2 regions of the Thauera sedimentorum genome follow, and region 1 is predicted to be linked to the other one. Evidence: riboswitches for the same ligand, from Rfam matches in the RefSeq annotation. Region 1 holds a riboswitch; the other holds the start of a gene.
What was found. Region 1 has a riboswitch for cobalamin ahead of IAI53_RS10000 (TonB-dependent receptor domain-containing protein). Riboswitches for the same ligand answer to the same signal wherever they lie in the genome.
Positions count from the first base shown of each region.

Region 2: it holds a riboswitch for cobalamin, as region 1 does, so the genes downstream of both, IAI53_RS01495 (energy transducer TonB) here and IAI53_RS10000 (TonB-dependent receptor domain-containing protein) in region 1, are expected to answer to the same signal.

Region 1 covers NZ_JACTAH010000002.1:52,405-66,856, forward strand. Annotated here, with positions in the region: gene IAI53_RS09985 (ABC transporter substrate-binding protein) at 1-24, opposite strand, end outside; gene IAI53_RS09990 (ABC transporter ATP-binding protein) at 29-808, opposite strand; gene IAI53_RS09995 (FecCD family ABC transporter permease) at 805-1,758, opposite strand; gene IAI53_RS10000 (TonB-dependent receptor domain-containing protein) at 1,831-3,639, opposite strand; cobalamin riboswitch at 3,765-4,004, opposite strand; gene cobU (bifunctional adenosylcobinamide kinase/adenosylcobinamide-phosphate guanylyltransferase) at 4,078-4,629, shown strand; gene cobT (nicotinate-nucleotide--dimethylbenzimidazole phosphoribosyltransferase) at 4,792-5,829, shown strand; gene IAI53_RS10015 (adenosylcobinamide-GDP ribazoletransferase) at 5,840-6,610, shown strand; gene cobC (alpha-ribazole phosphatase family protein) at 6,595-7,146, shown strand; gene rfaE1 (D-glycero-beta-D-manno-heptose-7-phosphate kinase) at 7,341-8,291, shown strand; gene rfaD (ADP-glyceromanno-heptose 6-epimerase) at 8,566-9,531, shown strand; gene waaF (lipopolysaccharide heptosyltransferase II) at 9,534-10,589, shown strand; gene waaC (lipopolysaccharide heptosyltransferase I) at 10,590-11,678, shown strand; gene IAI53_RS10045 (glycosyltransferase family 4 protein) at 11,678-12,805, shown strand; gene rfaP (lipopolysaccharide core heptose(I) kinase RfaP) at 12,802-13,641, shown strand; gene IAI53_RS10055 (lipopolysaccharide kinase InaA family protein) at 13,638-14,405, shown strand; gene IAI53_RS10060 (glycosyltransferase family 2 protein) at 14,444-14,452, shown strand, end outside.
Region 2 covers NZ_JACTAH010000001.1:329,741-344,192, reverse strand. Annotated here, with positions in the region: gene trxB (thioredoxin-disulfide reductase) at 1-877, shown strand, start outside; gene IAI53_RS01520 (Smr/MutS family protein) at 886-1,659, shown strand; gene IAI53_RS01515 (P-II family nitrogen regulator) at 1,754-2,092, opposite strand; gene IAI53_RS01510 (NAD+ synthase) at 2,147-3,763, opposite strand; gene IAI53_RS01505 (GNAT family N-acetyltransferase) at 3,940-5,067, shown strand; gene ppa (inorganic diphosphatase) at 5,134-5,661, opposite strand; cobalamin riboswitch at 5,723-5,874, shown strand; gene IAI53_RS01495 (energy transducer TonB) at 5,977-6,795, shown strand; gene IAI53_RS01490 (heavy-metal-associated domain-containing protein) at 6,819-7,028, opposite strand; gene IAI53_RS01485 (heavy metal translocating P-type ATPase) at 7,067-9,472, opposite strand; gene IAI53_RS01480 (MerR family transcriptional regulator) at 9,548-10,000, shown strand; gene IAI53_RS01475 (sulfite exporter TauE/SafE family protein) at 10,010-10,711, opposite strand; gene hemN (oxygen-independent coproporphyrinogen III oxidase) at 10,767-12,158, opposite strand; gene fnr (fumarate/nitrate reduction transcriptional regulator Fnr) at 12,276-13,016, shown strand; gene IAI53_RS01460 (hemerythrin domain-containing protein) at 13,080-13,613, opposite strand; gene IAI53_RS01455 (SirB2 family protein) at 13,615-14,010, opposite strand; gene IAI53_RS01450 (NnrS family protein) at 14,015-14,452, opposite strand, start outside.

The sequences.
Region 1 (14,452 bases):
GAACAGCGTGGTGAGAGTTTTCATGGGTTCAGTCGGGAATGAAGTTGACCCGCCCGTCGAGCACATGCCGGCGCAGCGGATGGCCGAAGGCTTCGCTCAGCAGCGCCGCCTGCAGCACCTCGTCGCGCGCCCCGGCGCGCACGCCGCCACGGCCGTCGAGCAGGATGATCTGGTCGGCGTAGCGCGCCGCCAGGTTGATGTCGTGCAGCACCATGACCACGCCGCGTCCGGCGTCCGCCAGCCCGCGGATCAGGTCGAGCACCGCGATCTGGTAATGCAGGTCGAGGTGGTTGGTGGGCTCGTCGAGCAGCAGCAACTGCGGCGCCTGGGCCAGCAGCGCGGCCACCGCCACGCGCTGGCGCTCGCCGCCCGACAGGGTGAGGATGTCGCGCCCGGCCATGTCGGCCAGCCCCACGTCGGCCAGCGCCGCGCGCGCAATGCGCTCGTCCTCCGGCCCTTCCCAGCCCCAGCGCCCGAGGTAGGGGTGTCGCCCGACCAGCACGGTCTCCAGCACGGTGGAGGAGAAATGGTCCGGCTGCTGCTGCGCCAGCAGTCCGCGGAAGCGCGCGGCCTCGGTGGCACGCCAGGCGGCATACGGCAGGCCGCCGAGCAGCACGCTGCCCACGGACGGTTCGCGCAGGCCCGCCAGGGTATGCAGCAGGGTGGTCTTGCCGGCGCCGTTGGGGCCGAGCAGCACCAGGCATTCGCCACCCTTGAGCGTAAGGCTGAACTCGCAACACAGCCAGCGCTCGCCGACCTGCAGCGCGAGGCGGTCCGCTTCCAGCATGGGGGCGGCGGCCGGCGTCATCGCTGACGCCTCGCCAGCAGGAAGAGGAAGACCGGCACGCCGATCAGCGCGGTCAGCACCCCCACCGGCAGTTGCAGCGGCGCGATCACGGTACGCGCGGCGGTGTCAGCAAGGGTGAGCAGCGCGCCGCCGGCCAGCATCACCGCGGGCAGCAGCAGACGCTGGTCGTTGCCGACGACGAAGCGCACCAGGTGCGGCACCACCAGGCCGACGAAGCCGACCGAGCCGACCAGGGTCACCGCCACCGCGGTGAGCAGCGAGGCGAGCACGTAGAGCAGGTAGCGCAGGCGGCGCACCTGCACGCCGAGCGCCTGCGCCGCGAGTTCGCCGCGCGCCAGCAGGTTGAGCTCCCGGGCGAAGGGCAGCGCGGCGAGCAGGCCGGCGGCCATCACCGCCAGCGCCGGCCACGGGCGGGTGGCGCCGGAGGCGTCGCCCATCAGCCAGAACAGCATGGACTGCACCCGGGTATCGGGGGCCAGCGCAAGCATCAGCGTGACCGCCGCGCCGCAGCCGGCGGCGACGATCACCCCGGTGAGCAGCAAGCGGGTCTGGGTCCATGAACCGTCGCCGTGCGCCAGACCGAACACCAGCAGCATGGCCGCCAGCGCCCCGCCGAAGGCGGCGCCGTCGACCAGCAGCGGCGCCAGACCGAACAGCATCGCCGCCAGGGCGCCGACCGCCGCGCCGCCGGAAATGCCGAGCACGTAGGGGTCGGCCAGCGGATTGCGCAGCAGCACCTGCATCAGCGCACCGGCCATCGCCAGCAGCCCGCCACAGGCATACACCGCCACCGCGCGCGGCAGGCGCAGTTCGCGCACCACGTCCGCGCCCATGCCCTGCCCGCCGCCGAACAGCGCGCCGAGCACTTCAAGGGCCGGGATGTCCAGCTCGCCGGCGGCCAGCGCCCATACTTGCGCCAGCACGCCGGCCAGCGCCAGTCCGGCGATCACCGCCCACGCACGCCGCCGCCCCGTGGACGGGACGGCATGCGAGGAATGCGGGTGGGCGGCGCTCACGTTAGCTTAGCGCGGGGCGTAGCGCACGCCGACGAAATAGCTGGCGCCGGGGGTCGCGTAACCCTTGGCCAGTTCGTACTGCTTGTCGAAGATGTTGTTCGCCCGCATTTCCACGCGCCAGTCCTGAGCCAGGCGGTAGTGTACATAGGCATCGACCACACCGTAGCTGCCGAGGCGATTGGTGTTGCCCGCGTCGTCGTAGCGATAGCCCTGGCCGTTCACGTCCACGCCGTAGGACCAGTTGCCGATGCGGTGATCCACCTTCAGGAAGGCCGCGTTGCTCGCCCTGCGCGCGAGACGGTTGCCGGTGGCCTCGTCATGCGCGCTGAGCCAGTCCACGCCAACCTGGACGCCGAGATTGCCCAGCTCCACCCGGTAGGCGAGCTCCACGCCCTTGAGCCGTGCCTCGTTCAGGTTGGCGGGCGGCCAGCCGCTGATCAGGTCGCGCACCTTGTTGTCGTAGTAGGTCGCATCCACCGTCTGGCGGCCGTCGTCCCAGCGCAGGCCGATCTCGCGGTTGAGCGCGCGCTCCGGCTTGAGGTCGGGGTTGCCGCCGCCGAAACCGGTATCCGGCCAGTAGAGCTGGTTGAAGGTGGGCGCGTTGAAGGCGGTGGCGATGCTGCCGCGCACGCTCCACTCCTGGTCGATGTCGTAGCCGTAGGCCAGCAGGCCGGTGGTCTTGCCACCGAACTGCGAGTTGTCGTCGCGCCGCACGTTGACCTGGATGTTGTGGGCGTCGAGCTTCGCCGACCAGCCGAGCGACCAGGCCTTGACCGTGCGCTCGTCGACGGTGAACGCCGTCGTGCCGTCCACCCTGCTCCTGACGTAGTCGAAGGCCGCCATCAGCACGCCCAGCGGCAGGTCGATGTCGTGCTGCCAGGAGAACTGATCCTGCGTCGTGTAGAACTCCGACGGCCGCGCCACCGTGGCCCGGTTGTCGAGCCGGTCGCGGCTGCGCGCCACCCGCAGGGTGCTCCGCCAGCCCTCGGAGAGCTGGTTGATGGCATAGACGCCGGCCGAATCGATACGCTTGTCGAGATAGGAGTCGAAGCTCAGGTTGGTGTCATACCAGTTGCGGCCATCCGACTGGTAGAGATTCACGCCGATCTCGTCGCGCTCGCGCAGGCCGAGCGCAAGATTGGCGCTCACGAAGGCGTTGCGGAAGCCGTCCCGGTCGGTGTCGTGAATACCCTCGTTGCGGGCGTCGAAGCCCCGCGTGCGGTCCTGCCCCAGGGTCAGGCTGTAGCGGAAGCGTTCGACGCCGCCGGCCAGCGAGGCATTCACCTGCCGGGTATCGTCGCTGCCGTATCCGGCGAACAGCTGCGGATGAAAACCGCTGCTGCCCTTGCGGGTGAACACCTGGATCACGCCGCCGATCGCCTCGGAGCCGTACAGCGCGCTGGCAGGGCCGCGCAGGACTTCGATGCGCTCGATCATCGCCAGCGGAATGGCTTCCAGCGTCGCCTGCCCGCTGGTCGCCGAGCCGACGCGCACGCCGTCGATCAGCAGCAGCACGTGGCGCGACTCGGTACCGCGGATGAAGAAACTGGAGTTCGAGCCCGGTCCGCCGTTGCTGGCCACGCGTACCCCGGGGACCGCACGCAGGACGTCGATCAGCGTCGACTGCCCGGCGCGCTCGATCTGCTCGCGCTCGATCACCTCGACGCTGGCCAGGACTTCGTCGGCGCGCTGCGCCTGGCGGGTTGCGGTCACCACTACGGCATCGGCGGTCTTCTCCGCGCTCGCCAAGGCCACGGAAGAACACGGAAACGCGGCGGCCAGCGCAAGGGCCACCGCGGAATAACGGATTTTCATTTGAGTCATGCTCCCTGTGCCACGCCGGGCGTCCCCGCACGCCGTGGCAATCGTCGAAACGATGCGCACACGAGGGGTATCGAGAGCAATATGGAACGCGCCCGTCGCCGCCACCCCGCGGCACATCCGCCAGTGCGTTCGAGGCCGGTATCCGGGCTCGTGAACTGTGCCGGCGCGGTCTTGCCGTCCGGACTCGGCGCATCGCCTTCCCGGGTCTCGATCAACCCAGTGGCCGTCTGATGCGCCTTGCGCTCACTTACCGTTGCGGGGGCAGCACAGGCATAGCGGCTGAGGGCCGCGCACCTGTTTCCCGTTTAACCCCTTGGCGTGGACCGCCGCGGGGCACCTGAAACGCGTTGCACCCTGAACGGGTGCGGGGCGGATAATAGCGCGTTCGTCACCACTTGTGCAGCGCGACATCACGCGCCACGCCCCTTCATGAGCATAGAACTGATACTCGGCGGCGCCCGCTCCGGCAAGAGCCGCCACGCCGAAACGCGCGCACAGGCCAGCGCTGCGGCGGTCACCGTCATCGCCACCGCGCAAGCCCTGGACGAGGAGATGGTCGCCCGCATCCGCCGCCACCAGAACGACCGTCCGTCAGCCTGGCGCACCGTCGAGACCCCCCGCGCCCTGGCCGCGACGCTGTCGCGCGAAGCCGCTCCCGGGCGCTGCCTGGTCGTCGATTGCCTCACCCTGTGGCTGGCCAATCTGCTGGACGGTGCCGAAAACCTGCCGCCCGGCGCGGACGCCAGCGCGCTGCCGCACTTCACCGAGGAGCGCGACGCCCTGCTCGCCACCCTGCCGCAACTGCCCGGCCACATCCTGCTGGTGTCCAACGAAGTCGGCCTCGGCCTGGTCCCCGAGCACCCGCTCGGCCGACTGTTCCGCGACGAGGCCGGACGGCTCAACCAGCAGGTCGCGCAACTAGCTGACACCGTCACCTTCGTCGCCGCGGGGCTGCCGCTCACGCTGAAGGCCCCCGGGTAGGAGCGGCCTTGGCCGCGATTGCGGCGTGCGGAGAACGAAAGCAGCATCACGGGCAAGCCCGCTCCTACCGTTGCCCCTACCATCGTCAAGGATGGTCCCGCCCGCCCCGTGCTACCCTTGCCGCCCCCGGACATCCACCGCCCTCACGAGACCCCGCCCGCCATGGACTTCCGCATCGCCACGCCCGACGCCGCGCTCGCCCCGCGCCTGCAGCAGCGCATCGACCAGAAGACCAAGCCGCCGGGCGCGCTCGGCCGCCTGGAGGCGCTGGCGCTGCAAATCGGGCTGGTGCAGGGCACCGAGGCGCCGGAGCTGCGCCAGCCGCACATCATGGTGTTCGCCGGCGACCACGGCGCCGCGCGCGCCGGGGTGTCGGCCTTTCCGCAAGACGTCACCTGGCAGATGGTGGAGAACTTTCTCGCCGGCGGCGCGGCGATCAACGTGTTCTGCCGGCAGATGAGCCTGGGCCTGACGGTGATCGACGCCGGGGTTAACCACGATTTCGGCCGCCGCCCCGGCCTGATCGACGCCAAGCTCGGCGCGGGCACGGTGAACTACCTCGAGCAGCCGGCGATGGACGCCGAGACCGTGCGCACCGCCCTCGCGCGCGGCCGCGAGCTGGCCCACGCGCTGGCCACCAACGGCTGCAACTGCGTGGGTTTCGGCGAGATGGGCATCGGCAACACCGCGGCCGCCTCGCTGATCACCCACTGCCTGACCGGCGAGGCGTTGGCCACCGTCACCGGCCGCGGCACCGGGCTGGACGACACCGGCCTCGCCCGCAAGCGCGCGCTGCTGGAGACCGCGCTGGCACGCGGCGGCCGCCCGGGCGACCCGCTACAGGTGCTCGCCGAGTACGGCGGCTTCGAGATCGCCATGATGGCCGGCGCCATGCTGGGCGCGGCCGAGCGCGGCATGCTGCTGCTGATCGACGGTTTCATCGTCACCGCCGCGCTGCTCGCCGCGCACGCCATCTCGCCCGCGCTGCTGCCCTACTGCGTATTCGCCCACCGCTCGCAGGAAGCCGGCCACCGCGTGCAGCTCGCCCACCTGGGCGCCGAACCGCTGATGGACCTCGACCTGCGCCTGGGCGAAGGCACCGGCGCGGCGCTCGCCTTCCCGCTGGTGCAGGCGGCGGTGAACTTCCTCGCCGAGATGGCGAGCTTCGCATCCGCCGGCGTGAGCGACCGCGAGGCCTGATCCGGCCGCCATGCGCTACCAGCTCGAACTCTTCTTCACCGCCCTGGGCTTCTTCACCCGCATCCCGGTGCCCGCCTGGGTGCCGTGGTCGCCGGAGCGCCTCAACCACGCGGCACGCTACTTCCCGCTGGTCGGCTGGGTGGTCGGCGGGGTGGGCGCGGGCGCCTTCCTCGCCTTCGCGCTGGTGCTGCCGGCCTCGCTCGCGGTGATCCTGTCGATGGCCGTCACCATCCGCCTCACCGGAGCCTTCCACGAGGACGGCTGGGCGGACACCTGCGACGGGCTGGGCGGCGGCTGGGACAAGGCGCAGGTGCTCACCATCATGAAGGACTCGCGCATCGGCAGCTACGGCACCGTGGGCGTGGTGCTGATGCTGCTCGCCAAGGCGGCGGCGCTGGTGGAGCTGGCCGCGCACGGCCACGCCGCCGCAGCGCTCGCGCTGCTCGCCGCGCATCCGCTGTCGCGCCTCGCCTCGACCAGCCTGATCCACTGGCTGCCCTACGTACGCGAGGACGAAAGCTCGAAATCGAAACCGCTCGCGCGCGCCTTGCGTCCGGCGGAGCTCGCCGCCGCCACCGCCTTCGGCCTCGCCCCGCTCGCCCTTCTCGCTCCACTTCAGGCGGCGGCCGCACTGGTCGCGGTGGCCGCGCTCACGTTGTGGGCGGCGCGCGTCTTCCTGCGCCGCCTCGGCGGCTACACCGGCGACCTGCTCGGCGCCGCCCAGCAAGGCACCGAGCTCGCCTGCTATCTCGGAATTCTCGCAGCATGGAACTACACCTGATCCGCCACCCCAAGCCGGACATCGCGCCCGGGGTGTGCTACGGCCAGCGCGACATCGGCCTGGCCGAACCGGCCGCTGCGGTGGCCGAACGCCTGCGCCCGCTGCTGCCCGCGGCGTACGAGCTGCACGCCAGTCCGCTGGCACGCGCCCGCCTGCTGGCCGAAGAGCTGGGCGCCCCGCGCCTGGACGAGCGCCTCAAGGAGATCCACTTCGGCGAGTGGGAAGGCCAGCCCTTCGACACCCTGGGCAGCGCGCTCGACGAATGGTCGCGCGACCCGCTGGGTTTCCGCGCCCCGGGTGGCGAATCGGCGCGCGAGATGAGCGCCCGCGTGCTGCGCTGGCTCGACGGCCTCATCGCCGCCGCCCCGCAGCAAGCCGTGGTGGTGGTCGCCCACGGCGGCCCGCTGCGCGTCATCGCCGGGCACCTCCTCGGCCTGCCGGCCGAACGCTGGCTGGGGCTGGATTTCGCCTGCGGCCATGTAACCCGGCTGGACGTGGAGAGCTGGGGCGTGGTGCTGAAGTGGTTCAACCGCTGAGCCAGCCCTGTCCCCGGTAGGCGCGGGCTTGCCCGCGATGCGGCGGAGGTTTCCCGAAGGGCGCATCGCGGCCAAGGCCGCTCCTGCATTGCCCCGCAAGCGCGATGCACATCGCTGCCACGCCGTGCGAGCGATATTCCCCGCCTTCATGGGATAATCGCGGACTTTCCATCCTGCTGGCTGCCGCGCTGTTTATGCTGCCTCCCCTGCCCGATTTCTCCGCCGGTCGCATCATCGTGGTCGGCGACGTGATGCTCGACCGCTACTGGCACGGCTCCACCGACCGCATCTCGCCCGAGGCCCCGGTGCCGGTGGTCCGCGTACAGAACGACGAATTCCGCGCCGGCGGCGCCGGCAACGTGGCGCTCAACGCCGCCTCGCTGGGCGGGCGCGCCGAGCTGGTCGGCCTGGTCGGCCGCGACGAGGCCGGGCGCCTGCTGCGTGAAAAGCTGGACGCCGGTGGCGTCGCCTGCCGCCTGCTGGAGGCGCCGCAGCACCCCACCATCACCAAGCTGCGCATCATCAGCCGCCATCAGCAGCTGATCCGCCTGGACTTCGAGGACAACTTCGCCGTGCTCGAGTCCGCCGGCATCGAGCAGGCCTTCGAGGGCGCGCTGCCGGGCGGCGGCGCGGTGGTGCTGTCCGACTACGGCAAGGGCACGCTGGCCCAGGTCGGCAGCCTGATCCGGGTGGCGCGCGAACAGGGCGTGGCAGTGGTGGTCGACCCGAAAGGCACCGATTTCGGCCGCTACTGCGGCGCCACGGTGATCACCCCGAACATGAGCGAATTCGAGGCGGTGGTCGGCCATTGTGCATCTGAGGCCACGCTGCGCGAACGCGGCGAGGCGCTGCGCGAGGCGCTGGACCTGGAAGCACTGCTGGTCACCCGCTCGGAGCGCGGCATGACGCTGCTGCAGCGCGGGCAGGCACCGCTGGACCTGCCCACCCGTGCACGCGACGTGTTCGACGTCACCGGCGCGGGCGACACCGTGGTCGCGGTGCTGGGCGCGGGCCTGGCCTGCGGGCTGTCGCTGGCCGACGCCACTGCGCTGGCCAACCTCGCCGCCGGCGTGGTGGTGGGCAAGCTGGGGACGGCAACGGTGAGTATGGAAGAACTGCGCGCGGCGGCGCTATCGGAGACCTAGGCGCAGGCTTAGCAGGTCCCTCCCCCTTCAAGGGGGGCGAGGCCGGGGTTTCGCGAAGCACCGCTTCGCGCCGGCAGAGCGGGCGGGCTGTGCAAAGCCCGCCCCGGACGGACAGGTGGGGGATGGGTCACCCTCGGACTCGGGTTGCGCATGCACGCGCCTAGTTCGAACCCATCCCCACCCCAGCCCTCCCCTTGAAGGGGAGGGTGAGTCGCTGTATCAAGGTTGGGCGCTCAATTTGCAGCAGCTCGCAAGAATCGAACGGAGAACAGGCATGATCATCGTCACCGGCGGCGCCGGCTTCATCGGCAGCAACATCGTTCAGGGTCTCAATGCGCGCGGCATTCGCGACATCCTGGTGGTCGACGACCTCTCCGACGGGCGCAAGTGCCTGAACCTGTCGGACGCCGACATCGCCGACTACATGGACAAGGACGACTTCCTCGCCCGCATCAAGGCCGGCGAATCCTTCGGCAAGGTCGAGGCGGTGTTCCATGAAGGCGCGTGCTCGTCCACCACCGAATGGGACGGCCGCTTCGTGATGAGCGTGAACTACGAGTACACCAAGGCCCTGCTGGCCTGGTGCACCGCGCACAAGACGCGGCTGATCTACGCGTCCTCGGCCTCGGTGTACGGCATGGGCCCGGTGTTCCGCGAAGCGCGCGAGCACGAACAGCCGCTCAACATGTACGCCTACTCCAAGTTCCTTTTCGACTGCCACCTGCGCCCGCAGCTGGGCAAGCTGCCGATGCAGGTCGCCGGGCTGCGCTATTTCAACGTCTATGGTCCGCGCGAGCAGCACAAGGGCAGCATGGCCAGCGTGGCCTACCACTTCAACGGCCAGCTGCGCGAATCCGGCCGGGTGCGCCTGTTCGAGGGCTCCGACGGCTACGGCCCGGGCGAGCAGCGCCGCGATTTCATCCATGTGGACGACGTCGTCGCGGTGAACCTGTGGCTGCTCGACAACCCGCAGGTCTCGGGCATCTTCAACGTCGGCACCGGCCGCGCGCAGAGCTTCAACGACGTTGCCCACGCCGCCATCCGCTGGCACCGCGAGCAGGACCGCGAAGGCGGCGGCATCGACTACATCGCCTTCCCGGACCACCTCAAGGGCCGCTACCAGAGCTTCACCGAGGCCGACATGGGCGCGCTGCAGGCGGCCGGCTACGACCGCCCCTTCATGCCGGTGGAAGACGGCGTGCCGCGCTACCTCGACTGGCTGGCCGCGCGCGGGCTGTGAGCATGGCGCAAGACAAGGCGCCGCGCCGCATCCTGGTGGTCGGCCCGTCCTGGGTCGGCGACATGGTCATGGCGCAGAGCCTGTTCAAGACCCTCAAGGCCGGCACGCCATGCGAGATCGACGTGCTCGCCCCGGGCTGGTCGCTGGCCATCCTGGAGCGCATGCCGGAAGTGCGCCGCGGCATCGTCATGCCGCTCGGGCACGGCGAGTTCGGCCTCGCCAAGCGCCGCGCGCTGGGCAAGGAACTGGCCGCGGAAGGCTACCAGCAGGCCATCGTGCTGCCGGGTTCGCTCAAGTCCGCGCTGGTGCCCTTCTTCGCCGGCATCCCGCGCCGCACCGGATTCCGCGGCGAGATGCGCTACGGCCTGCTCAACGACATCCGCCCGCTGGACAAGGCCGCGCTGCCGATGACCGTGCAGCGCTTCGTCGCGCTGGGCCGGGTGGCCGGCGCACCGCTGCCCGAACCCTTCCCGCGCCCCAAGCTGGTCCCGGACGCGGCCAACCAGGAACGCCTGCGCGCTGAGCTCGGGCTCGCCGCCGAGCGCCCCGCGGTGGCCTTCATGCCCGGCGCCGAGTACGGCCCGGCCAAGCAGTGGCCGCTGGCGCACTTCGCCGCCTTGGCAGAAGACCTCGCCCAGCGCGGCTTCCAGGTCTGGGTGCTGGGTTCGGCCAAGGACCGCGAGTTCGGCGACATCATCGCCGCCGACATGGAAGACGCGGTCATCAACCTGTGCGGCCGCACCCAGTTGGGCGACGCGGTGGATCTGCTCGCCATGGCGCAGGCCGCGGTCACCAACGATTCCGGGCTGATGCACGTGGCCGCCGCGCTCGACCGCCCGCTGGTGGCGATCTACGGCTCCTCCACGCCGGACCACACCCCGCCGCTGGCCGAACGCGTCGCCATCCGCTACCTGCGCCTGGAGTGCTCGCCGTGCTTCGAGCGCACCTGTCCGCTCGGCCACACCCGCTGCCTGCACGAGATCACCCCGGCCAGCGTGATGGCCGCACTCACCCAACTCGGCGTGGTCGCACAACCCATGGTGGCGAGGGCGCGCTGAATGCGGGTGCTGCTGGTCAAGACCTCCTCGCTGGGCGACGTCATCCACACCCTGCCGGCGCTCACCGACGCCGCGCGCGCCATCCCCGGCATCCGCTTCGACTGGGTAGTGGAAGAGGCCTTCGCCGAGATCCCCGCCTGGCATCCGGCGGTCGACCGCGTCATCCCGGTAGCCATCCGGCGCTGGCGCAAGGCGCCGTTCCGCGCGTGGACCAGCGGCGAATGGCGGCGCTTCACCCGCGAGCTACTGCACGTCCGCCACGACCTCACCATCGACGCCCAGGGCCTGCTCAAAAGTGCCCTGCTCACCCGCTACGCCAGCACCCCGGTGCACGGCCTGGACCGCGCCTCTGCCCGCGAACCACTGGCCGCGCGCTTCTACACCCACCGCCACCCGGTCGCCCGCGGCCGCCACGCGGTGGAGCGCACCCGCGAGCTGTTCGCCCGCGCGCTCGGCTACCCCGTCCCCACCGGAGCCGGCAGCTATGGCCTGGACCGCACGCGCGTGCTCGCGGGCGCCGGCGAAGCCGCCAATGTGGCCGTGGCGGCCGACGCCCGCCCTTATCTCGTCTTCCTGCACGGCACCACCTGGACCACCAAGCACTGGCCCGAGGCCTACTGGCGACGCCTGATCGAAACCGCCATTGCCGCCGGCTGGCCGGTACGCCTGCCCTGGGGCAACGAGGTCGAACGGGCTCGCGCGGAACGCCTGGCGACTGGCCTGGCCGATGCCACAGTACTGCCCAGGCTGCCGCTCGCCGGTATTGCCGCGCAGCTTGCCGGCGCGCGCGCCTGCGTGGCGGTCGACACCGGCCTCGGCCACCTCGCCGCCGCGCTGGACGTGCCGACCATCTCGCTGTTCGGCCCCACCAACCCCGGCTACACCGGCGCCTGGGGCCCGCGCCAGATCCACCTGGCCAGCGACTTCTCCTGCGCGCCCTGCCTCGCCAAGACCTGCGCCTACCAGCCCAGCGCGGCCGAGCGCGAGCGCTTCGACCTGGAGCGCGACTGGCCGCTGTGCTTCACCCGCGTGGACGCCGCACAGGTCTGGCAGCGCCTGCAACCCCTGCTCGACGAGGCCCACGCCTGATGCAGCTCGCCTTCTGCCTATACAAGTACTTCCCCTTCGGTGGCATGCAGCGCAACTTCCTGCGCATCGCGCTGGCCTGCCAGGCACGCGGCCACGACATCCGCGTGTATGTGCTGGAGTGGCAGGGCGAAGTACCGGAAGGCTTCGAGCTGGTGCGCGTGCCGGTGCGCGCCCTGGTCAATCACCGGCGCTATCGTAAGTTCACAGACTGGGTGCAGGCCGACCTCGCGCGCCGCCCGGTGGACCGCGTGGTCGGCTTCAACAAGATGCCTGGGCTGGACGTGTATTACGCCGGAGACCCCTGCTTCGAGCAGAAGGCGCGCGCACTGCGCGGGCGCTTCTACCGCTTCTCGCCACGCTACCGGCACTTTTCCGCATACGAGCGCGCGGTGTTCGACCCCACGGCGCACACCCGCATCCTGATGATGTCGCCGGTGCAGAAGCCGATGTTCGTCGAGCACTACGGCACCCCGGCGCACCGCTTCCACCAGCTGCCACCGGGCATCGCCCGCGACCGCCGCGCGCCGCCCGATGCGCCCGCGGTGCGCGCCGCCTTTCGCGCCGAGTTCGGGCTTGCTGACGAGGATCTGCTGCTGCTGCAGATCGGCTCGGGCTTCCGCATCAAGGGTGTGGACCGCACGCTGGCCGCGCTGGCCTCCCTGCCGCCGCCCCTCGCCGCACGCACCAGGCTGATGGTCATCGGCCAGGACGACGACGCCCCGTACCGCCGCCAGGCCGCGCAACTCGGCGTGGCCGGACGAGTGCGCTTCTTCAAGGGGCGCACCGACATCCCGCGCTTCCTGCTCGGCGCCGACCTGCTCATCCACCCGGCCTACAACGAGAACACCGGCAACGTGCTGCTGGAGGCACTGGCCGCCGGCCTGCCGGTGCTGGTCACCGGTATCTGCGGCTTCGCCCATTACGTCGCCGACGCCGATGCCGGCGTAGTAGTATCCAGCGCCCCCTTCGTGCAAGCCGAGCTCGACGCCGAGCTGGCGCGCATGCTCAGCGACGAGCCCGCCCGCCGGCACTGGGCGCGCAACGCACTGGCCTTCGCCGACAGCGCGGACATCTACGACATGCCCGAGCGTGCCGCCGACGTCATCCTCGGGCGGGGTCGCGGATGAACCAGGTGACGCTCGCGCCGCCGCTCGACCGGCTGTGGGCCGGGCGCGACCCCTTCGCCGCCACGGCCGAACTCGCCCGCAATGCGCCTCCCGACGCCATCACCCGCGACGTCGAGGGCCGCCGCACGCTGCGCTTCGAACTCGACGGGCGCGGCTACTACCTCAAGCTGCAAAGCGGCATCGGCTGGGGACGGATCCTCGGCGAGCTCGCACGCCTGCGCTTGCCGGTGCTCGGCGCGGGCAACGAATGGCGCGCCATCGGCGCCTGCCACCGCCTCGGCGTGCCGACGATGAACGCGGTCGGCTATGGCGAGCGCGGCCGAGGCTGGACGCACCGGACTTCCTTCCTGGTCACCGAGGCCATCGAGCCCGCGGTCGATCTCGACACCTGCACCCGCGGCTGGGTTGATGCCCCGCCGCCGCTGGCGCTGAAACGTGCGCTACTGGCGGAGGTGGCGCGCATCGCGCGCACGCTGCACGAAGGTGGGCTGAACCACCGCGATTTCTACCTTTGCCACTTCCTGCTCGCCACCGAGCCGCCACCCTCGCCCGCACAACTTCGCGTGTCGCTGATCGACCTGCACCGCGTGCAGATCCGCGCCCGCACGCCCGCGCGCTGGCGCAACAAGGATCTCGCCGCGCTGTATTTCTCCGCCTTGCGCATCGGCCTCACCCGGCGCGACAAGCTGCGCTTCCTGCGCGCCTACTTCGGCGCGCCACTGCGCACCGTCCTCGTCCGCGAAGCCGGTTTTCTTAAGTGGCTGGAGCGCGAGGCACAACGCCTCCTCCTGCGCTTCGATCGCAAGTTTGCCCACCGCCCCGCTCTGCAGAAATGATTCGCTGGCATACCGACATCTCTGCCCTCGGACAGCACGCCCGGCATCTCTTTCGTTCATTGAACGACACCTTCCTGCTCGATGGCCGGCAGATCACTCACGACCAGATCAGCGACGTCATCCTGGTGCCTGCAGACGGCAAGAACTACTACGTGAAGCGCTACAACCTGGCCGGCAAGTACCTTCGACGCTTTCTCGGTCGCCCGCGCGTCGTCGCCGAATGGCGAAACTTGTTGCTGTTCGCGCGCTGGGGCATACCGACCGCACAGGTTGTCGCATATGGACTCGAGCGCTTTGTGGGGCTGGTGTTTCGCCGAGGGGCATTGATCACGGAGGAAATTCAAGGCACCGTCGATCTTGCGCGCATGGTCCGCAACCGTGACCCCCGCCTGCGCCAGCGCGCTTTCGTAAGCGCACTCATCACTCAGGTCGCAGCCATCGCGCGTGCCCTCCACGATCATCGCTTTGCCCACAACGACCTGCACTGGCGCAATCTATTGCTCCAGGAGCAGAGCGGTCGCGTGTACCTGATCGACTGCCCGGGGGGGCGCTTCTGGTTCGGCCCCCTGCTAAGCTACCGGGTTGCCAAGGACTTGGCGGCGCTGGACCGCACCGCGCGCACCTGTCTGACTCGCACACAACGTCTGCGTTTTTACCTGGAGTATTCGCAGAAGACACGTCTGGACGAAGCGGACAAACGAGCAATCCGCTATGTCATGCACGCGGCCGAACACCGCCAGAAGCGCAAGCAGCGTCCGGCCTGAAGCCCTCCAGGCGAACTCAACACACGGGCAGAACACCGATGGATAGC
Region 2 (14,452 bases), on a different contig from region 1:
CCTCGACCCGGTGCTGATCACCGGGCTTGCGCAGGGCGGCCAGCTGATGACCACCACCGAGGTGGACAACTGGCCGGCCGATGCCGACGGCGTGATGGGCCCGGACCTGATGGCGCGTTTCCAGAAGCACGCGGAGCGCTTCAACACCGAGATGATCTTCGACCACATCCACACCGCGAAGCTGCAGGAGCGCCCCTTCCGCCTGATCGGCGACGCCGGCGAGTACACCTGCGACGCGCTGATCATCGCCACCGGCGCCACCGCCAAGTACCTCGGCCTGCCCTCGGAAGAGAAATTCTCCGGGCGCGGCGTGTCGGCCTGCGCCACCTGCGACGGTTTCTTCTACAAGAACCAGGACGTCGCGGTGATCGGCGGCGGCAATACCGCGGTGGAAGAGGCGCTGTATCTCGCCAACATCGCCAAGAAGGTGACCCTGGTGCACCGGCGCGACAAGTTCCGCGCCGAGAAGATCATGGTCGACAAGCTCATGGAGAAGGTCGCCGCCGGCAAGATCGAGCTGGCCCTGGACTCCGCGCTGGACGAGGTACTGGGCGACAACACCGGCGTGACCGGGATGCGCATCCGCGACCTCAAGACCGACGCCACCCGCGACGTCGCCCTGCAGGGCGTGTTCATCGCCATCGGCCACAAGCCCAACACCGACATCTTCGAAGGTCAACTGGAGATGGAGAACGGCTACCTGATCACCCAGGGCGGACGTGAGGGCAATGCCACGCAGACCAGCATTCCCGGCGTGTTCGCCGCCGGCGACGTGCAGGACCACATTTACCGCCAGGCGGTCACCTCGGCCGGCACCGGCTGCATGGCCGCGCTCGACGCCGAACGCTACCTGGATGCGCTCGGCAACGTGAGCTGAGTCCCGTCATGTCGCGCCGCGCCCGCCCCCGCCCGCCGGAACGGCCCGCGGCGGCGGCCGGCGACGCGCAGCCGGCGCCGCTGCGCGCCCTCGCCGACCTGAAGGCGCTGCGCAAGAAGCCGCAAAGTCCGCTGATGCGCGCCTGGGAAGCAGCCCGGGACCGCCACAAGCAGACCGCCCCACCCGCCCCGGCGGAGGAGCCGCCGCCTCCCACTGGCCCCAGCGCCGACGAACGCGCGCTGTTTCGCAGCGCCATGAGCGAAGTCCAGCCGCTGGCGGCGCGCCACGCGCGCGTGGAGACCGGCGCCACGCCACCGCCCCCCCTGCCCTTGCGCCGCCACGCCGACGAGTCGGCCACGCTGCACGAGTCGCTGCACACCCCGCTCAGTTTCGAAGATCGCCTGGACATCGGCGAGGAAGCCGCCTTCCTGCGCCCCGGTCTGCCGCGCCGTGTTCTCAGCGACCTGCGTCGCGGGCGCTGGGTGCTGCAGGGCGAAGTCGACCTGCACGGCCTGACCCGCGACGAGGCGCGCGAGGCGCTCGGCCGCTTCCTGCAGGCCAGCCTGCAGCGCGGGCGGCGCTGCGTGCGGGTGATTCATGGCAAGGGACTGGGATCGCCGGGACGGGTATCGATCCTCAAGCAGCTCTCGCGCGGCTGGCTGGCGCAGCGCGAGGAGATCCTCGCCTTCTGCCAGGCCGGCCCGCATGCCGGCGGTTCCGGTGCGCTGCTGGTGTTGCTGCGGGCGCCGGGCGGCGCCCGGGACAAGACTCAGGGCGTGTAGGAGCGGCCTTGGCCGCGATTGCAGCCTTCGTTTTCCGCACGCCTCATCGCAGCCAAGGCCGCTCCTACGAATGGAGCCTGACGCTGAACGGCGCTCAGATCGCCGCTTCGTCGGTCTCGCCGGTGCGGATGCGCACCACCTGCTCGACCGGCATCACGAAGATCTTGCCGTCGCCGATCTTGCCGGTACGCGCGGCCTTGATGATAGCCTCGGTGGCCTGCTCCACCAGGTCGTCGCCGATGACGATCTCGACCTTGATCTTGGGCAGGAAGTCCACCACGTACTCGGCGCCTCGATACAGCTCGGTATGGCCCTTCTGGCGGCCGAAGCCCTTGACCTCGGTCACGGTCAGGCCGGTGATGCCCACTTCGGAGAGCGCCTCGCGCACCTCGTCGAGCTTGAAGGGCTTGATGACGGCTTCGATCTTCTTCATCGGGAAATCCTCATTGTTCGGTTGCGGGCTCGCCGGGCGGTCGGCCGCCGGCGCTCAGAATTCGTCCTGGTAGCGCGATGTTATCGGATAACGCCAGTCCCTGCCGAAGCCGCGGCGGGTCACGCGGATGCCCACCGGCGCCTGGCGGCGCTTGTATTCGTTGCGCTTGAGCATCGCCACGGTGCGCCGTACGTCCTCTTCCGGATAGCCGGCGGCGATGATCTCGCGCGGCGACTCGTCGCGCTCCATGTAGGCCTGGATGATCGCGTCGAGCACGTCGTAGGGCGGCAGCGTGTCCTGGTCGGTCTGGTCGGGCTTGAGTTCGGCGGATGGCGGGCGGGCGATGATGTTGGGCGGGATCACCTCGCCCTGGGTGTTGCGCCAGCGCGAAAGCCGGAACACGAAGGTCTTGTACAGATCCTTGAGCACCGCGAAACCGCCGGCCATGTCGCCGTACAGCGTGGCATAGCCGGTGGCCATCTCGCTCTTGTTGCCGGTGGTCAGCACGATGGCGCCGGTCTTGTTGGACAGCGCCATCAGGATCATCCCGCGGATGCGGCTCTGCAGGTTCTCCTCCGTGGTGTCGGCCGGCAGGCCGGCGAACTGCTCCGCGAGCAGGCCGCCGAAGGCCTGCATCGCCGGCTCGATCGGGATCTCGTCGTAGCGCACGCCCAGCCGGCGGACCATTTCGCGCGAGTCGTCCAGGCTCATCTGCGCGGTGTAGGGCGAGGGCATCATCACCGCGCGCACCCGCTCGGCGCCGAGCGCATCGACCGCAACCGCCAGCGTCAGCGCGGAGTCGATACCGCCGGACAGGCCGATGATCGCGCCAGGGAAGCGGTTCTTGCCCAGGTAGTCGCGCACCCCCCACTTGAGCGCCTCGTAGACCTCGGCCTCCAGCGTGCGCGGCTCGGCCTTGGCTCCCGGCAACCAGCGCCCCTCGGCAAAGCGCACCACGTCCACCCGCTCGTCGAAGGACGGCACCTGCCAGGCCAGCCCTCCCTTGCCGTCGAGCGCGAAGGAGGCGCCGTCGAACACCAGTTCGTCCTGCCCGCCGACCATGTTGCAGTACAGCACCGGCATGCCGGTGACGGCCACGCGGGCGCGCAGCACTTCATAGCGGCTGGCCTGCTTGTTCATGTGATAGGGCGAGGCGTTGAGCACCAGCAGCGCCTGCGCCCCGGCCTTGCGGGCCAGTTCGGCCGGACCCGGCTCCCATACGTCCGCACAGATGTTCACGCCCAGGCTGACGCCCTTGAGGCTGAACACGCACGCCGCCATGCCCGGATCGAAGTAGCGCTCTTCGTCGAAGACCTCGTAGTTGGGCAGCAGGAGCTTGTGATACACCGCCTGCACCACGCCGTCGCGGATCACCGAGGCCGCGTTGAAACGCTGCCGGCCGCGCTCCTCGGGATGGCCGAGGACCAGGGTGATGCCCTGGGTATGCGGCAGGATGCGTTCGATCTCGCGCGCGCAGGCGCGGTAGAAGTCCGGCCGCAGCAGCAGGTCTTCGGGCGGATAGCCGGACAGCGCCAGTTCCGGGGTGAGCAGCAGGTCGGCACCTTCGGCGCGCGCGCGCGCCAGCGCGTCGATGATGCGGTCGGCGTTGCCGACGAGGTCGCCAACGGTGAAATTGAGCTGTGCGACAGCGATCGAAAGCGTGGTATTCATGGGCCGCAACTATACCGTGTGATCCGCCTTTCCGGCGCGCCGACCTTGCGATGCAGTATTGCACAGACAAGGTGGGCAAGCCTGTGGATAAGAGCGGAACAGCTCACCCAACCCTCTGACCCGGAAACGATTTGCGCAGTTGCACAATAACTGGGCGACTGCGCGGAGGCACCAACTTGGCGGACCGTTTTCGCCTGCTCAACGGACTGAGCGACCTGCCTGCTGCCCACTGGGACGCGCTGGCCGGCTCGCAGGCCTGCCTGTCGCACGCCTACCTGCATGCACTGGAGGCCACCGGCTGCGTGGGCGGGCGCAGCGGCTGGCTGCCGCGCCACGCGACGCTGTGGCGCGACGGCACCTTGGTGGCCGCGATGCCGCTCTACGAAAAGCAGCACTCCTACGGGGAATACGTGTTCGACTGGGCCTGGGCGGAAGCCTATGCCCGCCACGGGCTGGCCTACTACCCGAAGTGGCTCGCCGCGGTGCCGTTCACACCCATCCCCGGCGCACGCCTGCTCGGCCACAGCGGCGCAGACCGCAAGGCCCTGCTCGCCGCGGTGCTGGACACGGTTGCCGACAGCGGCCTGTCGTCCTTCCACCTGCTCTTTCCCGCCGATGAAGAAGCCCCCTGGCTGGCCGAAGCCGGGCTGATGCTGCGCCACGGGGTGCAGTTCCACTGGCGCAACGCCGGCTACCGCGACTTCGAAGATTTCCTGGCCCAGCTCAACCACGACAAGCGCAAGAAGATCCGCCAGGAACGCCGCCGCGCCGCCGCACACGGGCTGAGCCTGCGCTGGCTCGACGGCCACGGCGCGAGCGCAGCCGACTGGGCCTTCTTCCACCGCTGCTACAGCCTCACCTACGCGCTGCACCGCTCCACGCCCTATCTGACCCCGGCATTCTTCCCGGCGCTGGCGGCCGCCCTGCCCGGCGGGGTGCGCCTGCTGGTCGCCGAACGGCAGGGCGAACCGGTCGCCGCCGCGTTCTTCCTGTGCGACCGCGAGGCGCTCTACGGGCGCTACTGGGGCGCGACCGAGGCGCTGCCCTTCCTGCATTTCGAGCTGTGCTACTACCAGGCCATCGACTACTGCATCGCACAGGGACTGTCGCGCTTCGAAGGCGGCGCGCAGGGCGAACACAAACTCTCGCGCGGCCTGGAACCGGTACCCACCTGCTCGGCGCACTGGATCGCAGATCCGCGCTTCCGCGACGCGGTGGACGATTTCCTCGCGCGCGAACGCAAGGGCGTGCGCTTCTACCTCGACGAACTGGCCGAACGCTCGCCCTTCCGCAGCGGGCCGTAGACGCACGAAGGCCCGCACGCGGCGGGCCTTCCATCCTGCTGCCCGGCGTTCACCGGGCCACGGCGATCACTTGGCGGCGTTGGCCAGGCCGTCGGTGATTTCCTTGCGGGCCTCGTCCACCGAGCCCCAGCCCAGCACCTTGACCCACTTGCCCGGCTCGAGATCCTTGTAGTGCTCGAAGAAGTGCACGGTCTGCTTCATCAGCAGCTCGGGCAGGTCGTCGGTGGTCTGCACCTTGTCGTACAGCGGGGTCAGCTTGGAGACCGGCACCGCCACCACCTTGGCGTCCATGCCCGACTCGTCTTCCATCTTCAGCACGCCGACCGGACGGCAGCGGATCACCACGCCCGGCAGCAGCGGGAAGGGGGTGACCACCAGCACGTCCACCGGGTCGCCGTCGCCGGCGATGGTGTGCGGCACGTAGCCGTAGTTGATCGGGTAGCGCATGGAGGTGCCCATGAAGCGATCGACGAAGACCGCGCCGCTGTCCTTGTCCACCTCGAACTTGATCGGATCGGCCTGCGCCGGAATCTCGATGATGACGTTGATGTCGTTCGGCACATCCTTGCCGGCGGGGACGTTTTCGAAGCCCATTACACAACCCTCCCATGGAAAAAGTGGGCGAAATTATACGGGAAAGCCTGCACCGCCTATAATGCAGCGCTGAATAGAAGGTGCCTTCGCCGGCTGTCGCCGCGAAGGAGAATCGGGAAACAGGTGCAAGGCCTGTGCTGCCCCCGCAACGGTATGGCGCTGGAAAGACCTTCCGCGCCGAGCCCGGAGACCGGCCTTCCAATGATGCGGCCCGGCGCCATGCACCGGCCGTGTGTGAAGCGCTGCGGGTCGGCTGCGCGTCGCGAGCCTCGTGCCCGTGTCCGCCCGCGCAATAGTCTGGTTCCGCGGGCCGAGATGAACAACCCCACGCCCTCCCTGCTGTCCTCCGGCGGCGCCCATGGCGCCACCGTGCTGCCGCCGCTGCAATGGGGCTGGCTTGCGCTGGTCGCAGGCCTGCACGTGGCCGGCCTGGCCTGGCTGGGCCTGGGCGATGAACCACTGACCCAGGCGCGCCCTGCCGAGAGCGTGGTGAGCGTCCAGCTGCTCACGCCACCGGTCGCCCAACCGACGGCGACGCCCAGCCTGCCCCCCCGGCCAGCGCAGGAACCCGTCAAACCCAAGCCGTCCGCCCAGGCGCCCAAGCCACGTCCGCTACCGCCGCCGCAGAACGCCCGTCCGGTCACGACTGCGGCAAGCCACGCGCCTGTCGTGCCCCGGCAAGCGCCGGAACCGGCCGCGGTGGTACCGGTCCCTGAGGACCACGCCGCCCGGCCGCCCGGCGAATCCGCCCCCGATCCGGCAACAGAGGTTCAACCGCCCGCCGACCAAGCCCCGGCCCCCACTACCAGCGCAGTGGCAGCGACCAGCCGGCAACAGGCGGAGACCCTGGCGCCCGCACGTTACGACGCCGATTACCTGCACAATCCCCCGCCCGGCTATCCCGCCGCCGCGCGACGCCGGGGGGAAGAAGGCCAGGTGACGCTGCGCGTCCACGTGCTGGCCTCCGGACGTGCGGCGGAAATCGAGATCGCCGAGAGCAGCAGCCACCCGCGGCTCGACCGTGCGGCGCGCGATGCCGTCGCCCACTGGCGCTTCGAGCCGGCAAGACGCGGCAGCCAGCCGGTGGACAGCTGGCTGCGGGTGCCCATCGTGTTTCGCCTGGAAGGGCGCTGAGCCGCGCCCTTGCGCGCCGGCGCTCAGGCCGGCGAGTCGAAGCCGGCCGCCTCGACCGCCGCGCGCATCTGCTCGGGGGTGACCTGCGCGGGATCGTAGCTGACCCGCGCGCTCGCCCCGTCCAGCGACACCTCCGCCTCGCTCACGCCGGCCAGCGCCTTGAGCACACCGGTCACGTTGCGCACGCAGCCGCCGCAGCTCATGCCTTCCACCTTGATCGTCACTTCATTCATCGCTTTCACTCCAGCCCTTGGGGTCCATCGAACAAAACCTATCGCCCGGCTCGCCAGCGCCGAAGCAGCAGCGAGTTGCTGACCACCGACACCGAGCTCATCGCCATCGCCGCGCCGGCCACCACCGGGTTGAGGAAACCGAGCGCCGCCAGCGGAATGCCGAGCACGTTGTAGATGAAGGCAAAGAACAGATTCTGGCGGATCTTCGCCAGCGTGGCGCGCGACAGGTCGATCGCGTCGGCCACCCCGTCCAGGCTGTTGCGCACCAGGGTGATGTCGGCGGCCTCCACCGCGACGTCGGCCCCCACGCCGATGGCGAACGATACATCGGCCGCGGCCAGCGCGGGCGCGTCGTTGATGCCGTCGCCGGCCATGCCGACCAGCTTGCCGTCCTTGCCCAGGGCCTTCACCGCCGCCGCCTTGTCGCCAGGCAGCACGCCTGCCCGGTAATCCTCAATGCCCACCTGCGCGGCAATCGTCGCCGCTGTCGCCGCATGATCGCCGGTCAACATGACGACCTCGATACCGCGAGCCTGCAAGCGCGCCACCGCGCGGGCCGAGTCCTCGCGCACCTGGTCGGCCACGCCCAGCGCGCCGGCGAAAGCACCGTCCACCGACACCGCCACCAGCGTACGGCCACCGGCCGCCAGCTCGTCGCAGAAACCTTCCGGCACCGCCGTCCCGCGCTCAGCAAGGAAACCCGGGGCACCCAGCAGCACCGTGCGGCCTTCGACACGCCCTTCCAGCCCCTTGCCACCGAAGCTCCGGACCGCTTCCACCGGCGCCAGGCTCAAGCCCTCGGCCTGGGCGTGGGCCAGTACCGCCCGCGCAATCGGATGGGCGCTGCCCTGCTCGGCCGCAGCCGCCATCTCCAGCAAGCCCCCGCTCGTCCACCCGGGCGCCGGCAGCACGTCGGTCACCGCGGGCTCGCCCCGGGTCAGCGTGCCGGTCTTGTCCACCGCCAGCACGCGCACCTTCTCGGCCAGTTCCAGCGCTTCGGCGTTCTTCACCAGCATGCCGGCACGCGCACCCTGGCCGGTGCCCACCATGATCGCGGTGGGCGTCGCCAGCCCGAGCGCGCACGGGCAGGCGATCACCAGCACCGCCACGGCGTTGATCAAGGCCTGGGCGAAGTCGCCCGACCACAGCCACCAGCCGGCGAGGGTCAGCAGCGCGAGGCCCACGACCACCGGCACGAAGACGGCCGAGATGCGGTCGGCCAGGCGCTGCACCGGCGCCTTGGAGCCCTGCGCCTGGGCGACCATGCGGATGATGCCGGCCAGCAGCGTGGACGCCCCCACCCCGGTCGCCTCGCAGCGCAGCAGGCCCTCGCCGTTGAGCGTGGCGGCGAACACCTTGTCGCCGGCGGCCTTGTCCACCGGCAGGCTCTCGCCGGTGAGCATGGCTTCGTCGAGGGCGGATTGCCCCGACAACACCACGCCGTCGACCGGCACCGAATCGCCCGGACGAACCACGAACACGTCGCCGGGACGCACGGCGGCCACGGGCAGCTCGACGAGCTGGCCGTCGCGCTCGATGCGCGCCATCTTCGGCTGCAGGCGCATCAGCGCATCCAGCGCCGCGCCGGTGCGCGCCTTGGCGCGGGCCTCCATCAGCTTGCCGAGCATCACCAGGGTGATGATCATCGCCGAGGCCTCGAAGTACACATGCTGGTCGTGCAGGCCGAGCAGGGTCACCGCCGTGCTGAACAGCCAGGCCATGCTGGTACCCAGGGCCACCAGCACGTCCATGTTGGCCCCGCCGCCACGCAGCGACGCCCAGGCGCCGCGGTAGAAGCGCGCACCGATCCAGAACTGCACCGGGGTGGCGAGCAGCAACTGCAGCCAGCGCGGAATCACGTCGTGGTGCGCATCGCCCGCCCAGCCAGCGCCCAGCATCGCCGGCATCTGCGCGGCCAGCGGCAGGGTCAGCAGCACGGCAATCCAGAACATGCGCAGGTCGCGCCGCCAGGTCTCGGCATGGCGGGCGCGCTCCTGTTCGCGCGCATCCAGCCCGGCCTCGACTGCGCCGAAACCGGCCTTCGCCACCGCGTCGATGGCCTGCTGCGGGTCCATCGCACCGGGCAGGTAGCGCAGCACCGCCCGCTCGCTGGCGAAGTTCACTGCCGCTTCCACCCCCGGCAGGCGGTTGAGCACTTTCTCCAGCCGGGTGGCGCAGGCGGCGCAGGTCATGCCGGAGATCGACAGCTCGAGCTGCTCGGGCGGCACCTCGAATCCCGCCTTGTGAATGGCCTCGACCACCGCCTGCGTCGCGGTTTCTCCGGACAGGCGTACCTGGGCCCGCTCTGCCGCGAGATTCACGCTGGCCTCCACGCCGGGCATGCGGTTGAGCACCTTTTCGATGCGGGTGGCGCAGGCCGCGCAGGTCATGCCGGCAATGGGGAGTTCGACGGTGGTGGTGTCGATGGGAGTGCGATCGTTCATGATGGTCCCGCTTGCGGACGCTGTGTCGATGGTGGCAGTCTAGACCCTGTACCAAGGTACGGAGTCAACCCCCTGATGAACACGCATACGTCCCGCCCGCCCCTTCCCTCGCGCAACGCGACAACAGCGGAACCCGGTCTGACCATAGGCCGGCTGGCTTCAGCCGCCGGGGTCGGCGTCGAGACGGTCCGTTACTACCAGCGCCGCGGCCTGATCGGCACCCCGGCTGGCCGCAAGGGCGCTTTCGGTGTGTACGACGCGCAGACGGTGTCCCGCCTGCGTTTCATCCGTCGCGCCCAAACCCTGGGGTTCAGCCTGGACGAGGTCGCCGGCCTGCTCGCGCTGGACGAGGAACGCGATCGCGACACTGCGCGCGCGCTCGCACAGGCCAAGATCGACGACATCGAAAACCGTATCCGCCAGCTGGAAGACATGCGCAGCGCCCTGAAGGGCTTGGTGCACTGCTGCGAACACACCGAGGCACCGGCCCCCTGCCCTATCCTGCAGGCCCTGGACGGAGAACGCTGAACGCCCCGTTCAGCAGACCACGCCACTCCACAGGGTGCCGCCGAGCGAGGGGGCATGGAACAGGCCGAAGACGCCGAAGCCCAGCACCGTCAGGCCGGCAGCGAAACGCACCTTGCCGTTGCGGGTGATGTCGCGGAAGCGCTTGAACAACAGGCCGGCGAGCAGCAGGTTGGGCAGCGTACCGAGGCCGAAGGCGAGCATCAGCCCCGCGCCGCGGGTCGCCGAGCCGGTCACCAGCGCGGTGGCCAGCACGCTGTAGACCAGTCCGCAGGGCAGGAATCCCCACAGCAGTCCGAGCGGGTAGCCCTGTGCCACCGAGCGCGCGGGCAGGAAGCGCCGGGTGAAAGGCTGAACGCGCCGCCAGATGTGGTGGCCGGCACGCTCGACCGGCGCCAGCAACTGGGTAAAGCCGGTGAGATACAAGCCCAGGGCAACCAGCATCAGGTTGGCCAGTACGTACAGGCCCAGCTGGATGGGCATCACCTCGTTGTACAGCATGCCCACGGTACCGAGCGCGCCGAGCAGGCCGCCGATCACCGTGTAGGTGGTGATGCGCCCGAGGTTGTAGGCCAGGTGGATCGGCCATTGCCGGCGGGTCTGCCCGGGCACCTGCACGGTGAGCGCGCCGACGATGCCGCCGCACATGCCCACGCAGTGGGTGCCGCCGAGCAGGCCGATGAGGAAGACGGCGATATAGCCGGTTTCAGGCATTCGGAAGAGCCGGAAGATGCATCAGGGCAGGCATTCTACGCCGCGCGGGGCGGGATCAGATCACCTTGGAGTAGCGCGCCCGCTCGCGGTCGGCGCGCAGGTAGCGGTCGAACACCATGGCGATGCCGCGCACCAGCAGCCGCCCCGGGGGCAGCACGCTGATCCAGTCGTCCTCGATCTTCAGCAGGCCGGCCTTCTCCATCTCGCGCAGGTCGGCGAGTTCCTCGGCGAAGTATTCCTTGAAGTCGATCAGGTGGGCGATCTGGATGGACTCGATCGACACCTCGAAATGGCACATCAGCGCCTGGATGATCGCGCGGCGCAGCAGGTCGTCGGCGGTAAGCTCGATGCCGCGCAGCACCGGCAACTCGTCCTGGTCGAGGATGTCGTAGTACTCGTCCAGGGTCTTGACGTTCTGCGCGTAGGTCGGCCCCACCTTGCTGATCGCCGACACCCCGAAGGCCAGCAGGTCGCACTCGGCGTGGGTGGAGTAGCCCTGGAAGTTGCGGTGCAGCCGCCCCTGGCGCTGGGCGATGGTGAGCTCGTCGTCCGGCTTGGCGAAGTGGTCCATGCCGATGTACACATAGCCCGCCTCGGTGAGCCGGCGGATGGCCAGTTGCAGGATCTGCAGCTTGGTGTCGGCGGTGGGCATGTCCACCGAGTTGATGCGGCGCTGCGGCTTGAACAGCTGCGGCAGGTGCGCGTAGCTGTAGAGCGAGATGCGGTCGGGAGAGATCTCCAGCACCTGCTCCAGCGTGCGGTTGAAGCTGATGATGTTCTGCTTGGGCAGGCCGTAGATCAGGTCCATGGACACCGACTTGAAGCCGGTGGCGCGCGCGGCGTCGACCACCAGCTTGGTCTCGTCGAAGCTCTGCACGCGGTTGACCGCGACCTGCACGTCATGGGCGAAATCCTGCACGCCGACGCTCATGCGGTTGAAGCCGAGGTTGGAGAGCATCTCGACGGTATCGAAGTCCACCTTGCGCGGGTCGACCTCGATGGAATACTCGCCGTTGGGCACCAGCGTGAAGTGCTGGCGCACCGAGTCCATCAGCTGGTGCATTTCCTCGTGCGACAGGAAGGTGGGCGTGCCGCCCCCCAGGTGCAGCTGGGTAACCTGCCGGCTGCCGCCCAGACAGGCGGCCTGCATCTCGATCTCCTTGGCCAGGTACTTGAGGTACTTGGCCGAGCGCCCGTGATCCTTGGTGATGATCTTGTTGCAGGCGCAGTAGTAACAGATCGTGTTACAGAAAGGGATGTGGAAGTATAATGAAAGCGGTTTGCCGAGACCGCCCACTGCCCGCTTGGCGAGCCAGTCGCGCAAGGCCTTGGCGTCAAAGGCTTCGACGAAGCGATCCGCCGTCGGGTAGGACGTATAGCGCGGCCCGTTGATGTCGAAGCGGCGGATCAACTGGGTGTCGAAGACGAGTTCTTTCTGATTGCTCATGGTCGTACGGGGCGGCAGTCTGTTCCGTAAGATCGCAGAAAGCCGTAGTTTTGTGGTTGACGTGGATCAACGAGGCTCCGTTGATCCCGGTGAGAGACGGAGCTGTTTATCTTGCAAATGAAGGCGACGGTGCCGATCTCTGTGGCAAACCTCAAGGCCGCCTGCTCTCAGTGTAACCTGCAGGAGCTGTGCCTGCCGTTCGGGATGTCGGAAAACGAGATCGACCGCCTGGACGAACTGGTGGGCGCCCGTCGCAAGATCAAGCGTCAGCAGCACCTGTACCGCGCCGGCGACCTCTTCGAGGCGATCTACGCGATCCGCGCCGGCTCCTTCAAGACCGACGTGCTGCTCGAAGACGGCCGCGAGCAGGTCACCGGTTTCCAGATGACCGGCGAGATCCTCGGTCTGGACGGCATCAGCACCGAGTTCCACACCTGCAACGCGATCGCCCTGGAAGACAGCGAGGTCTGCGTAATCCCCTACGGCAAGCTGGAAGAACTCTCGCGCGAGGTCGAAGGCCTGCAGCATCAGTTCCACAAGGTCATGAGCCGCGAAATCGTACGCGACCACGGCGTGATGATGCTGCTCGGCTCGATGCGCGCGGAAGAACGCCTGGCGGCCTTCCTGCTCAACATGTCGCAGCGCTTCACCGCGCGCGGCTTCTCGGCGGCCGAGTTCCACCTGCGCATGACGCGCGAGGAGATCGGCTCTTATCTGGGCCTCAAGCTCGAAACCGTGTCACGCGCCTTCTCGCGCTTCCAGGAAGACGGTCTGGTGGCCGTGCAGCAGAAACACATCCGCATCCTGGACATCGCCGGCCTGAAAAAGCTGCTGCACCATCAACCGGCCGGCGGCTGAAGCGCGGAGCGAGCACCGCGCAACACCGCCATCGGCCCGCGCAGTAGGTTTATTCGCACATTCTCAGCCCTGACGCCGGCGGGCGACCATGGTCTCGCTCAAGGCGGCGACGTCCTCGTCAGTCAGCAGTTCGCGGGCGTAGGGCAACAATTCGCCTTCCTCGCGGGCGATGTGCTGATGGTAGCGGCTGGCGAATTCCTCGACCTGCTCCGCGGTCAGCTCTGCCGCTTCTCCCTGTGCAATCGCCGCCAGACGTTCGCGCATGAGCGCCCAGGCGGCGAACATGCGCTGATGGTCGGCGAGGATCCAGTCGATCAGCGCCTGCAGCTGCGCGCGACGCGGCGCATCGACCCGTGCGAGCAGCACCGGAAAGAGATCGTCTTCCTCGTCCATGTGGTGATTGACCGCAGCCAGGTCGAAGTAGCGCATCACCGCGCTCGCCGCCTGCTGTGCCTGCTTGTCCGCACCATGAGCGGGCAGCCAGGCGGCCAGGCGGGCGAGCGTCTCGAGCTGCCCCTGCAGGCGGCCGTGACAGGCTTCCAGCATCTCGAGCGGGGTTTCGAATCCGGGTGCGACCGGGATCAGTGAATCGCTCATGTCAGTGAGCTCCTAAATAGACCAGAAAACCGGCGGGGCTCTTGAGCAGCGCCACGGACACTATCCACGCATAGACCGCCAGCGCCGCCAAGAACGCAGCCGCCCTGAGCGCCAGGGTGCGCCCGCGCCGCAAGGCCACCGCGCCAAGCACGATGTAGGCGAGCAGGCCGATGACCTTGGCCGTGACCCAGCCGGCGACGAAAGGGTACTGCCCGATCATCACCGCCATCGCGATGGCCGACAGCAGCAGCAGGCTGTCGACCACATGGGGCAGCACCCGGGTGAGACGATGTTCGAGCAGCGCACTGCCGGACAGCATCCACGCGCCGCGCAGCGTGAACCCGAGAATGCTCAGCACCACACAGGTCACATGCAGGTGTTTGAGTGCGAAATACATGGTCTTATCCCGGCCGTCCGTCGGCCCGCGGACGCAGGTAGATGGGCAGGTAGCGCAGCGCCCAGGTCACGAAGATGCCCAGCCAGCCGGCTACCGCGGCCAGCATCAGCCAGGGAGAGAGCACAGCGGGCGCAAGGTCGGCGAGGATGCGCAGCAGCACGACCCCCTGCATGGCGAGGAACAGCGACCAGGTCAGCTGGTCGGCCGCCAGCGGCTGGCCCGAATGGCCCAGGGTGACCCGCGACACCATGCCGAGCACGATGGAGCCGAAGAAGCCGATCCCCAGCGCGTGCAGCGGCGCCAGGCCCAGGCCGTACCAGCCGAGCTGGGCGCCCGCGGCCTGCGCTGCGGACAGCAGCAGGGCCACGCCCAGCCACGCGAAACCGATGTGCAGCATGCCCAGCAGGCGCACGCGCTGGGCAGCCACCGGTCGCCAGCGGAT